3 regions of the Herbaspirillum sp. VT-16-41 genome follow, and region 1 is predicted to be linked to each of the others. Evidence: predicted binding sites of a transcription regulator. Region 1 holds the regulator's gene; each other region holds the start of a gene.
What was found. The regulator HrcA, encoded in region 1, represses chaperone genes, less so after heat shock. The targets are predictions, from matches to a motif close to TTAGCACTCNNNNNNNNNGAGTGCTAA.

Region 1 (3,360 bases):
CGGCCGAGAGCGCATAGGCGGTGGAGCCGGTCGGGGTGGCCACGATCAGGCCGTCGGAGCGCTGGTTGTACATGAAGCGGCCATCGACCTCGACCCGCAGCTCGACCATGCCGGAGGTGGAACCCCGCGCCACCACCACATCGTTCAGGGCCAGGGCGCGGAAGATCTCGCCGCCCTCGCGATAGACCCGCGCTTCCAGCAGCGAGCGCGACTCGGCTTCGACATTGCCGTCCAGCATTTCGGCCAGAGCCGGTATCATGCGGTCTTGCGCGATGTCGGTGATGAAGCCCAGGCGTCCCTGGTTGATGCCGATCAGCGGTACGTTGTACGGTGCCAGCTGGCGCGCGATGCCCAGCATGGTACCGTCGCCGCCGACCACGATGGCCACGTCCGCGTGATGACCGATCTGCTCGGGAGTCATGCTGTCATAGCCTTGCAGGGCGATGTTCTCGGCGGTTTCGGTCTCGAAGACCACGGTGTGGCCGTGCGACTCCAGGAACACGGCGATGTCCGACAATATCTGCGCGATGCCGACGGCCTGGTACTTGCCGACGATGGCGACGGTTTTGGGTACGGCTGCCTGAACGGGTAATTTGATGGGCCACATGCTGCGGATTAGACCATAATTTGAGATGACATTGTAATGAAACCAAGCGCTTCCCCCCTGCCTCCCCCGCCCATCGAAGCGGTCCTGTTCGACCTCGACGACACCCTCTGGGCCATCGAACCGGTGCTGGTGCGCGCCGAAGGCCTGCTCTACGACTGGCTGCGCCAGCACGCACCGACCGTGGCTGCCGCGCATACCGTGGCCAGCCTGCGCGAACGCCGCATGGCCCTGATGCAGACCGATCCGGTCTACCGCATCGACCTCTGGAGGTTGCGCCATACCGCCTTGACCGAGGTCTTCCGCGAACATGACGTGGACCTGGCCCTGGTCGATCCCGCCATGGCCCTGTTCTCCGAAGCACGCAGCACGGTCGCGCTGTTCGACGATGTGGAACCGGCACTGCTGCGCCTGAAAGACAAACTGACGCTGGGCTCGGTCTCCAATGGCTTCGCCGACCTCGAACGCATCGGCCTGGCCGGGCACTTCGTCGTCTCCATCGCAGCCCACCGCTTTGGTCGCGCCAAGCCCGATCCGGCGATCTTCCACGCCGCCTGCGAAGCGCTGCAGGTGGCGCCGGGCGCCACGGTCTATGTCGGCGACGATCCCCTGCTGGATGTGCAGGGTGCGCAACAGGCCGGCCTGCGCGCGGTGTGGATGAACCGCTTTGCGCGAACGCTGCCCGATGGCATCAGCCCCGATGCCATCTGTCGCGATCTGCACGAGCTGCACGACTGGCTGGCGGCTCAGGCCTGAAGTGTCGGCTGGCGCCAATTCACATCCGCCCTCACGTAGCTGTCACTCTTTGCATCATAAGCCGCTAGAATATGCACCATGCAACTCGATAACCGCGCCCGCACACTCCTGAAGGCACTGGTCGAACGGTACATCGCCGACGGCCAGCCGGTGGGCTCGCGCGCCCTGTCGAAACTGTCCGGCCTGGAACTGTCACCAGCGACCATCCGCAACATCATGGCCGACCTGGAAGAGATGGGCTTCGTCGCCAGCCCGCACACCTCGGCCGGACGGGTGCCGACCCCGCGCGGCTACCGCATGTTCGTCGATACCCTCCTGACAGTCGAGGCGATCGACGAAAGCGCGCTGGAAGGCCGCCTGCAGGCTCGCCTGCAGCACAACACCTCGCCGCAGAAGATCATCACCAACGCCGCCCAGGTGCTGTCGTCGCTGTCGCAGTTTGCCGGCGTCGTGATGACGCCCAAGCGTGAATCGGCGTTCCAGCAGATCGAATTCCTGCGGCTGTCGGAAAAGCGCATCCTGCTGGTGATCGTAGATCAGGGTGGCGATGTGCAGAACCGCATGCTGCTCACCGAGGTCGATTACACCCCCAGCCAGCTGGTCCAGGCCGCCAACTACATCAACCAGCATTACGCCGGCCAGTCCTTCGACCAGGTGCGGCTGCGCCTGCAGGGCGAGCTGCGCCAGTTGCGCGACGACATGACCGTGCTCATGCAGGCCGCCGTGGAAGCCGGCAGCGACGCCATGAGCGAGGAGGCCGACAACAACGTGGTCATCTCCGGCGAGCGTAACCTGCTGTCGGTGAGCGACCTGTCCTCCAACATGAATTCCCTGCGCCGCCTGTTCGACATGTTCGAGCAGAAGACCGGCCTGCTGCAGTTGCTGGATGTGTCCAGCAAGGCCACCGGCGTGCAGATCTTCATCGGCGGCGAATCGCAACTGGTACCGATGGACGACATGAGCATCGTCACCGCCCCCTACGAAGTCAACGGGCGCATCGTCGGTACCCTGGGCGTGATCGGCCCCACCCGCATGGCCTACGAACGGGTCATCCCCATCGTCGACATCACCGCCAAGCTGCTCTCCAGCGCGCTGAGCCAGCACTGAAGACGGATACGGCTTCCGCCGGCGGAGCCAACGAAAAAAGCCACGTGGGACATCACGTGGCTTTTTCATTTTCTTTGCAAAGGATTGCCTGCGTAAATATCCGCAAGCAAGGCCCCTGGTTTATTTCTTCAGCTTCTTGCAGTTCTTGCAATGTCCGTACAACGCCAGGGCGTGGTCGGCGATTTCGAAACCGTGTTCCTGGGCGATCTTGATCTGGCGCTTCTCGATCTCGGCATCGAAGAATTCCTCGACCTTGCCGCAGTCCAGGCAGACCAGGTGGTCATGGTGCGAACCTTCGTTCAGTTCGAAGACCGCCTTGCCGGTCTCGAAGTGGTTGCGCTGGAGCAGGCCTGCCTGCTCGAACTGCGTCAGCACGCGGTAGACGGTGGCCAGGCCCACGTCCAGATTGTCGGAGAGCAACTGTTTGTAGACGTCTTCGGCGCTAAGGTGGCGCACGGAGGTGTTCTGGAAGATTTCCAGGATCTTCAGGCGTGGCAGGGTGGCCTTCAGGCCGCTGGCCTTCAGTTCGGATGGATTGTTCGGCATGGTAGAGTGGGTTCCCGGTTTTTACTGGTCTCAAACAGGCGCGCTGGTCCGCTGGGAGGGCCTGGGGACCGCTCCGGCCGGGCTGGTGGGGCAGCCTTTTGCGTCCGGAACGCACTCATGCCTATTTAAGAAGTAAGTTCTAGCTTATCATATAGCGCTTTAGGCTCATGGCTCAACCCGGTTGAAAACTTTATGCGCATGCTTTCCCGAATGAAGTCCCGTCATCAAACCGCCGCAATCGGCGTCGTCGCGGTCCTGGCCCTGCTGGCGGGCTGTTCCTCGACCAAGTCGCCCGAGCAGGCGGCCCCGACCGACACCTCGGGCGTGAAGGTAACCGGCAAGAGCAA
Region 2 (3,360 bases), on a different contig from region 1:
GCCTTGGCGATGATGTCGCCGATGTCCGCGTCGGAGTTGGCCGAGATCGAGCCGACTTGAGCGATTTCCTTGGAGGTGGTGGTGGGCTTGGACAGGTTCTTCACTTCACCGACGATGGCGGTGACGGCCTTGTCGATACCGCGCTTCAGGTCGGTCGGGTTGAAACCGGCGGCGACGTACTTGAAGCCTTCGCGCACGATGGCCTGGGCCAGCACGGTAGCGGTGGTGGTACCGTCACCGGCGTTGTCGGAGGTCTTGGAAGCCACTTCCTTGACCAGCTGGGCACCCATGTTTTCCAGCTTGTCCTTCAGTTCGATTTCCTTGGCGACGGAAACGCCGTCCTTGGTCACGGTCGGGGCGCCGAAGCTGCGCTCCAGCACGACGTTACGACCCTTGGGGCCCAGGGTGACCTTGACTGCGTTGGCCAGGATGTTGACGCCGTTGACGATCTTGGCGCGTGCTTCATCGCCGAAAATAACTTGCTTTGCTGCCATGTTGGATTCTCCAGAAATTCGGTTCAGTTCATGTCGCCGGGCTTGGTGCTGAAAGCTGGGGCAAGCGCCGGCTGCTGTCTTGTTGCCGAGGGCCCTCTATATATGAAGATACAGACGGGCCGGATGCCGAATTACTTCTCGACGACGGCGAACAGGTCTTCTTCGCGCATGACCAGCAGTTCCTGGCCATCGACCTTCACGGCCTGGCCGGAATACTTGCCGAACAGGACGCGGTCGCCGACCTTCACAGCCAGTTGGCGGACCTTGCCATCTTCCAGGATCTTGCCATTGCCGACGGCCAGGATTTCGCCCTGGTCCGGCTTTTCGGTCGCTGCATCAGGCAGAACGATACCGGAAGCGGTCTTGGTTTCCTGGTCGAGGCGCTTGACGATGACGCGATCGTGCAAAGGGCGAAGATTCATGAGAACTCCTTAATTTTCAATAAGTTAGCATTGATTGCGGCGAAGCCTGCAACGGTTTTCTTCCAAATGCAGCAAACCTCACCGCAAGAAAAAGGGGATTGCGCCCGGCGGGCTGTTAGCACTCTGCCGTGACGAGTGCTAAGTATAGGGATGGGCTTTGGATTTTTCAAGGCGTCAATTGACTGGCGCAAGTCGTGCTTACACCTTCAAACGCGAGGCAGCGAGGGAGCAGGGTGGCCGCGGACAAACCGATTTTCTCATCTTGCGGGATGAGTACCTTGGTGAGAAATGCGTACCCCCTGCGACCACTTGTGCGGGCGTGCAGTTTTTTTCGGTTTCACGTTCCCATTTGGTGCGAAACCCAATGCCGCGTATTAAAAAAGTGCATAAAACGTGCGATCTGTCTGAAGAACTGTACTGGTCTCCGTGCGCCGCTCCCAGCCGCACCATTACGGTGTATTCTGCCCAGCGGGGTGGATCGCGTCGTAGGAACTGCCCCGCCTGGCCTGGCGTTTCGTCCGGGCCGCTTACCTGAGGTGGCTCCGTCCCTTTTTAAGCGGGAAACACCACGGGGAGGGCTCCCGAGTCGTGATGCCATGGGGCATGGCTCGTTTTTTGCAGTAGCAGAGTCCGCAAGCAACATCCAGTCAGCAACTGGGGGTGCTGCGGTGTTGATCGTCCGGGCCTTCGTTCGCGGATGTCAGGATTGGTCAGCGCATATAACAAATGGCACAACGAACTGCGTTTTCAATCACTCTATCGGAAGTAATAGGAGCATTTCATGCAAAAAATTAAAGGGATTCCTGTCGCCACCGCCATCGTGGCAGCGTTCGCATTCGCAGGGGCTGCGCAGGCACAAGAGGTCATCAAGATCGGTCACGTCGCTCCCCTGACCGGTCCCAACGCCCACATCGGCAAGGACAACGAAAACGGCGCCCGCATGGCCGTGGACGAGCTCAATGCCAAGGGCTTCATGATCGGCGGCAAGAAAGTGACTTTCCAGCTGGTTCCCCAGGATGACGCTTCCGATCCGAAGCAAGCCACCACCGTGGCCCAGGCCCTGGTCGATGCCAAGGTCAAGGGCGTGGTCGGCCACATGAACTCGGGCACCACCATCCCCGCTTCCAAGATCTACTTCGATGCCGGCATCCCGCAAATCTCGCCGTCGGCCACCAACCCCAAGTACACCCAACAAGGCTTCAACACCGCCTTCCGCGTGGTGGCCAACGATGGCCAGCTGGGTGGCGTGCTGGGTCGCTACGCCGTCAATGAACTCAAGGGCAAGAACGTCGCCGTCATCGACGACCGTACTGCCTACGGTCAAGGCGTGGCTGAGGAATTCCGCAAGAGCGCGCTGGCTGCCGGTGCTACCGTGGTGGCGACCCAGTACACCACCGACAAGGCCACCGACTTCAACGCCATCCTGACCTCGGTCAAGTCCAAGAAGCCTGATCTGGTCTTCTTCGGCGGCATGGACGCCGTGGCCGGCCCGATGCTGCGCCAGATGGATCAGCTGGGCGTGGCTGCCAAGTTCATGGGCGGTGACGGCATCTGCACCACCGAACTGCCCAACCTGGCTGGCCCCGGTCTGAAGGACAGCGAAGTGGTCTGCGCCGAAGCCGGTGGCGTGACCGAAGCAGGCAAGAAGGCGCTGGACGACTTCAAGGCTGCCTACAAGAAGAAGTTCAACCAGGACGTCGTGATCTACGCTCCGTACACCTACGATGCGCTGATGACCCTGGCCGATGCCATGCAGAAGGCCGGTTCTTCCGATCCCAAGGTCTACCTGCCAGAACTGGCCAAGATCCACCACAAGGGCGTGACCGGCGAAATCGCCTTCGACGCCAAGGGTGACATCCTGAACGGTACCCTGACCCTGTACACCTACAAGGGTGGCAAGCGCTCGCTGCTGAGCGTGGTCAAGTAAAGAGGGAAGCTGCAGTTCTGCTCCTGCCGGCCACTGTTACGGTGGGCGGCAGCAAGCCAGGGCCGTACAAACCTGGACAAAGCCCCGGCCTCGTGCCGGGGCTTTGTCGTTTTTCCCGTCGATTAATTCACAAGGCTTCATCCGTAAATGAAGGTTTGTTGGCGCACCGTTCTTTACGGATTATAATGAGAACAGTTCTCATTATTTTTCGCCGTCATGACCGACGTCGTCCAACCCGCTCCGCGTCACCCAGACATCGCTGGCCTCTACACCGGTCATCACCAATGGCTGCTGGGCTGGCTGCGCCGTCGCACCCATGATGCGGAACTGGCGGCCGACCTGGCCCAGGACACCTTCGTGCGGGTCATGGTGTCGCGCCGCAGCTTCTATCTGGAGGAAGTACGGGCCCTGCTGGCGACCATCGCACGCGGTCTGGTGATCGATCATTTCCGTCGCTGCGCGCTGGAAGCCAGCTTCCTGGAGCTGCTGGCGCAACTGCCGCCCGAGCACCTGCCAT
Region 3 (3,360 bases), on a different contig from region 1:
ACGACTACGCCAAGTCCGGCCTGCCCATGTTGCCCATCACGCACGGCATGGATGTGACCAAGTTGCACATCCTGATGTACACCATCGCGCTCTTCGCCGTGAGCCTGCTGCCCTTTGCCATTGGCATGAGCGGCCTGATCTATCTGGCCACGGCGGTCGTGCTGGGAGCGATCTTCTTCTGGTACTCCTGGCAGATCTATCGCCGCTACACCGACCTGATCGCGCGCAAGGCCTTCGCCTATTCCATCGTCTACCTGTCCATCCTGTTCGCGGTGCTGCTGGTGGATCACTATTTCCTGTTCCGCGGTTTCTAAGCCCATGAAAAGATTTTTCTCGGCGCTGCTGCTGGCCGGCTGCGCAACGCTGCTGGCGGCCTGCGGCCCGTCCAAGCCTGAGCTGAAGTTCAACAATACCGATGTCACCGGCCTGGACTACGCCAAGGACTTCGCCCTGACCGACCACAACGGCAAGCCGCGCACGCTGGCCGATTTCAAGGGCAAGGTGGTGGTCATGTTCTTCGGCTACACCCAATGCCCGGACGTCTGCCCGACTACCATGATCGAGATGGCCAATGTCATGAAGGAACTGGGGCCGGATGCGGACAAGGTGCAAGTGCTCTTCGTCACCGTCGATCCCGAGCGCGATACGCAGGAAGTGCTGTCGCAATACGTGCCAGCCTTCGACAAGCGTTTCCTGGGCCTGCGCGGTGACCTGCCGCAGACCGAGAAGGTCGCCAAGGAATTCAAGGTGTTCTACCAAAAGGTACCTGGCAAGCAGCCCGGCAGCTACACCATGGACCACACGGCCGGCAGCTATGTGTTCGACACCCAGGGCCACATCCGCCTGTTCGTCAAGCACGGCCAGGGACCGCAGACCCTGACGCATGACATCAAGCTGCTGTTGAACTGAGCCGGAGAGCTCATCCAGAGATGGAAAAAAGAAAGGCGCCCGAGGGCGCCTTTCTTGTTGCTGCGATGCGGATCAGCCGGATCAGGAATAGGCCTGCAGCGCCGTCTTCATCTTCTTCAATGCGACCGCTTCGATCTGGCGAATACGCTCGGCAGACACACCGAACTCATCGGCCAGCTCATGCAGGGTGGCACCCGAACCATCGTCATTGGCCAGCCAGCGGGCTTCGACGATACGGCGCGAGCGGTCATCCAGCTTGGACAGTGCGGCTTCCAGGCCTTCCGATTGCAGGCGATCGTACTGCTTGGCCTCGATGACACGGGTCGGCTCCGAATTGTCGGAAGACAGGTAGGCGATGGGCGCGAACTTGTCATCTTCATCATCGGTGGGCGACTCCAGGGCGATATCGCGACCGGACAGACGGGTTTCCATCTCGATCACTTCCTCGCGCTTGACGTCCAGGGTCTTGGCCAGCGCCTCGACCTGGGCCGGCGTCATCGCGTCCAGGCCTTCCTTGTGGCTGCGCAGGTTGAAGAACAGCTTGCGCTGGGCCTTGGTGGTAGCAACCTTCACCAGACGCCAGTTCTTCAGGATGTACTCGTGGATCTCGGCCTTGATCCAGTGCATGGCGTAGGACACCAGACGCACGTTCTGCGCCGGATCGAAACGCTTGACGGCCTTCATCAGGCCGATGTTGCCTTCCTGGATCAGGTCGGCGTGCGGCAGGCCATAGCCCAGATAACCACGGGCGATCGAGACGACCAGGCGCAGGTGCGACAACACCATCTTCTGGGCGGCACCCAGGTCATTCTTTTCGCGCAGGTCGCGGGCCAGCTTGATCTCTTCCTCGTGGGTCAGCATGGGCAGGCGGTTCACTGCGGAAATATACGCGTCGATATTGCCCAGGCTGCCGGAAAAACCCAGCGCGAGTGCATTGGACTCGGCAGGCATGAGTGCAGTTTGTGCAGACGCAGTTTTCATGGATTCTCCTCGTTCCTAGCGGAAACAGTATGAAGCGGTAAGCTTTGGGGCCGGCGCCGGCGCCGGTGGCTTGGCGCGGCAGATGCGCAGCGGGCGCGCATCGTCTCGGTTTGTTGCAGTGCTCACATAAAACTGGAGCAATTCGATAAGGTATTCTAGCACTCGTCACCCCAGAGTGCTAATAGCATGATTGGGAAGCGTTGATAGCCGAAGACTATTGCCGATCAGTCCCTCATTGCATTATTTCCCCTTTATATTAGTCGCCTTTGGGCGACAAAAGTTGCGATGCGGGTCAAAAGCAGGCGAGAAACTTGTAACAATTTTTGCAGCGCGCCACGGGGCTGGGAAGAGGCAGACGCCAGGGCAGAAAAGGGAGCACAGACAGAAGTGCCGCTTTGCCGGCAAGGCTGGCGACCACCCTTGGGAAGACGTACGAGACTTGGAATTATTGCAGGGCGAGGAGTTCCACCGGTGTTTCCGATGCCAGAAAAACCGAAGCCCGCTACTGCGGGCTTGGATCTGCAGGCGCCAGGAACAGCCTCAAGCCTTGCGGGCCAGCTGCCGATGCACCGACAGCATTGCCCCGAACAGGCCCAGCAGGGCGCTCACGGCCAGCAGCAGGGCGATGGCCATGGGGCTGGGCAGGGCCAGCTGGAATTCCGACGCATACAGGTGCGCGAAATCGAGGATGGCCGCATTGAGCGGTTGCTGTGCCGCCACCACCAGCCCCAACGCCACCAGTCCGGCGCATCCGCCCAGCAGCGCGCCGGTGTAATAGAAGGGCCGGTAGATGAAGGAATTGGTCGCCCCGAACAGGCGCGACACCTCGATCTCGTCGCGCTGCGTCATCACCTGCAGGCGGATCGTATTGAACACCACCGCCACCACCACCGCACCCAGCGTAATGCCGAGGAACAGCAGCACCAGCCGCAGGATGCGCAGCAACGCCGCCAGCCGTTTGACCCACGCCGAGTCGATCTGCACCGTATCCACGCCGGCCTGCTTCTTCAGTTGCTGCGCGATGTCATCGACGCGGCCGGCATTCATGGCGTTCTCGAAGCCCGGCAGTCGCACCACGAAGCTGTCCGGCAGCGGATTGCTGCCCAGGGTATTGAGCACATCGGCCAGGCCGGTCTTGCTCTTCAAGGCATCGAAGGCCTTCTCGCGCGGGATGAACTCGACCTTGCCGTTGGTATTGCCGTCCTTCAACACCTGGTTGATGGTCTTGCCCACCGCCAGCGCAGCATCGCGGCTGGCCTCGGGTTTCATGAAGATGCTGATTTCCGGCTCCACCGACATCTGGTCCGAGATCGGGCGCACGTTTTCCAGCGCCGACAGGCCCGCAAAGGGCAGCGCCAGCGCAATCGAGACCACCAGCACGTTGAGCACGAAGTTGCCTGGCGAGCGCAGCAGGTGGCGCAAGGCGTCGGCGATGGCGGCGAAATGCTGTCTCAACCAGTTCATGGCGAT

Region 2: the regulator HrcA is predicted to act here: its motif matches at 1,032-1,058, upstream of groES (co-chaperone GroES).
Region 3: the regulator HrcA is predicted to act here: its motif matches at 2,046-2,072, upstream of rpoH (RNA polymerase sigma factor RpoH).

Annotation. Positions count from the first base shown of each region.
Region 1 covers NZ_MUXB01000120.1:241,351-244,710, forward strand. The annotation lists gene BTM36_RS18630 (NAD kinase) at 1-607, opposite strand, end outside; gene BTM36_RS18635 (HAD family hydrolase) at 644-1,360, shown strand; gene hrcA (heat-inducible transcriptional repressor HrcA) at 1,439-2,467, shown strand; gene fur (ferric iron uptake transcriptional regulator) at 2,588-3,013, opposite strand; gene BTM36_RS18650 (outer membrane protein assembly factor BamE) at 3,224-3,360, shown strand, end outside.
Region 2 covers NZ_MUXB01000106.1:218,141-221,500, reverse strand. The annotation lists gene groL (chaperonin GroEL) at 1-494, opposite strand, end outside; gene groES (co-chaperone GroES) at 626-916, opposite strand; gene BTM36_RS13470 (branched-chain amino acid ABC transporter substrate-binding protein) at 1,698-2,843, shown strand; gene BTM36_RS13465 (sigma-70 family RNA polymerase sigma factor) at 3,060-3,360, shown strand, end outside.
Region 3 covers NZ_MUXB01000099.1:257,006-260,365, reverse strand. The annotation lists gene cyoE (heme o synthase) at 1-314, shown strand, start outside; gene BTM36_RS09660 (SCO family protein) at 319-909, shown strand; gene rpoH (RNA polymerase sigma factor RpoH) at 991-1,890, opposite strand; gene BTM36_RS09650 (ABC transporter permease) at 2,431-3,354, opposite strand; gene BTM36_RS09645 (cell division ATP-binding protein FtsE) at 3,351-3,360, opposite strand, start outside.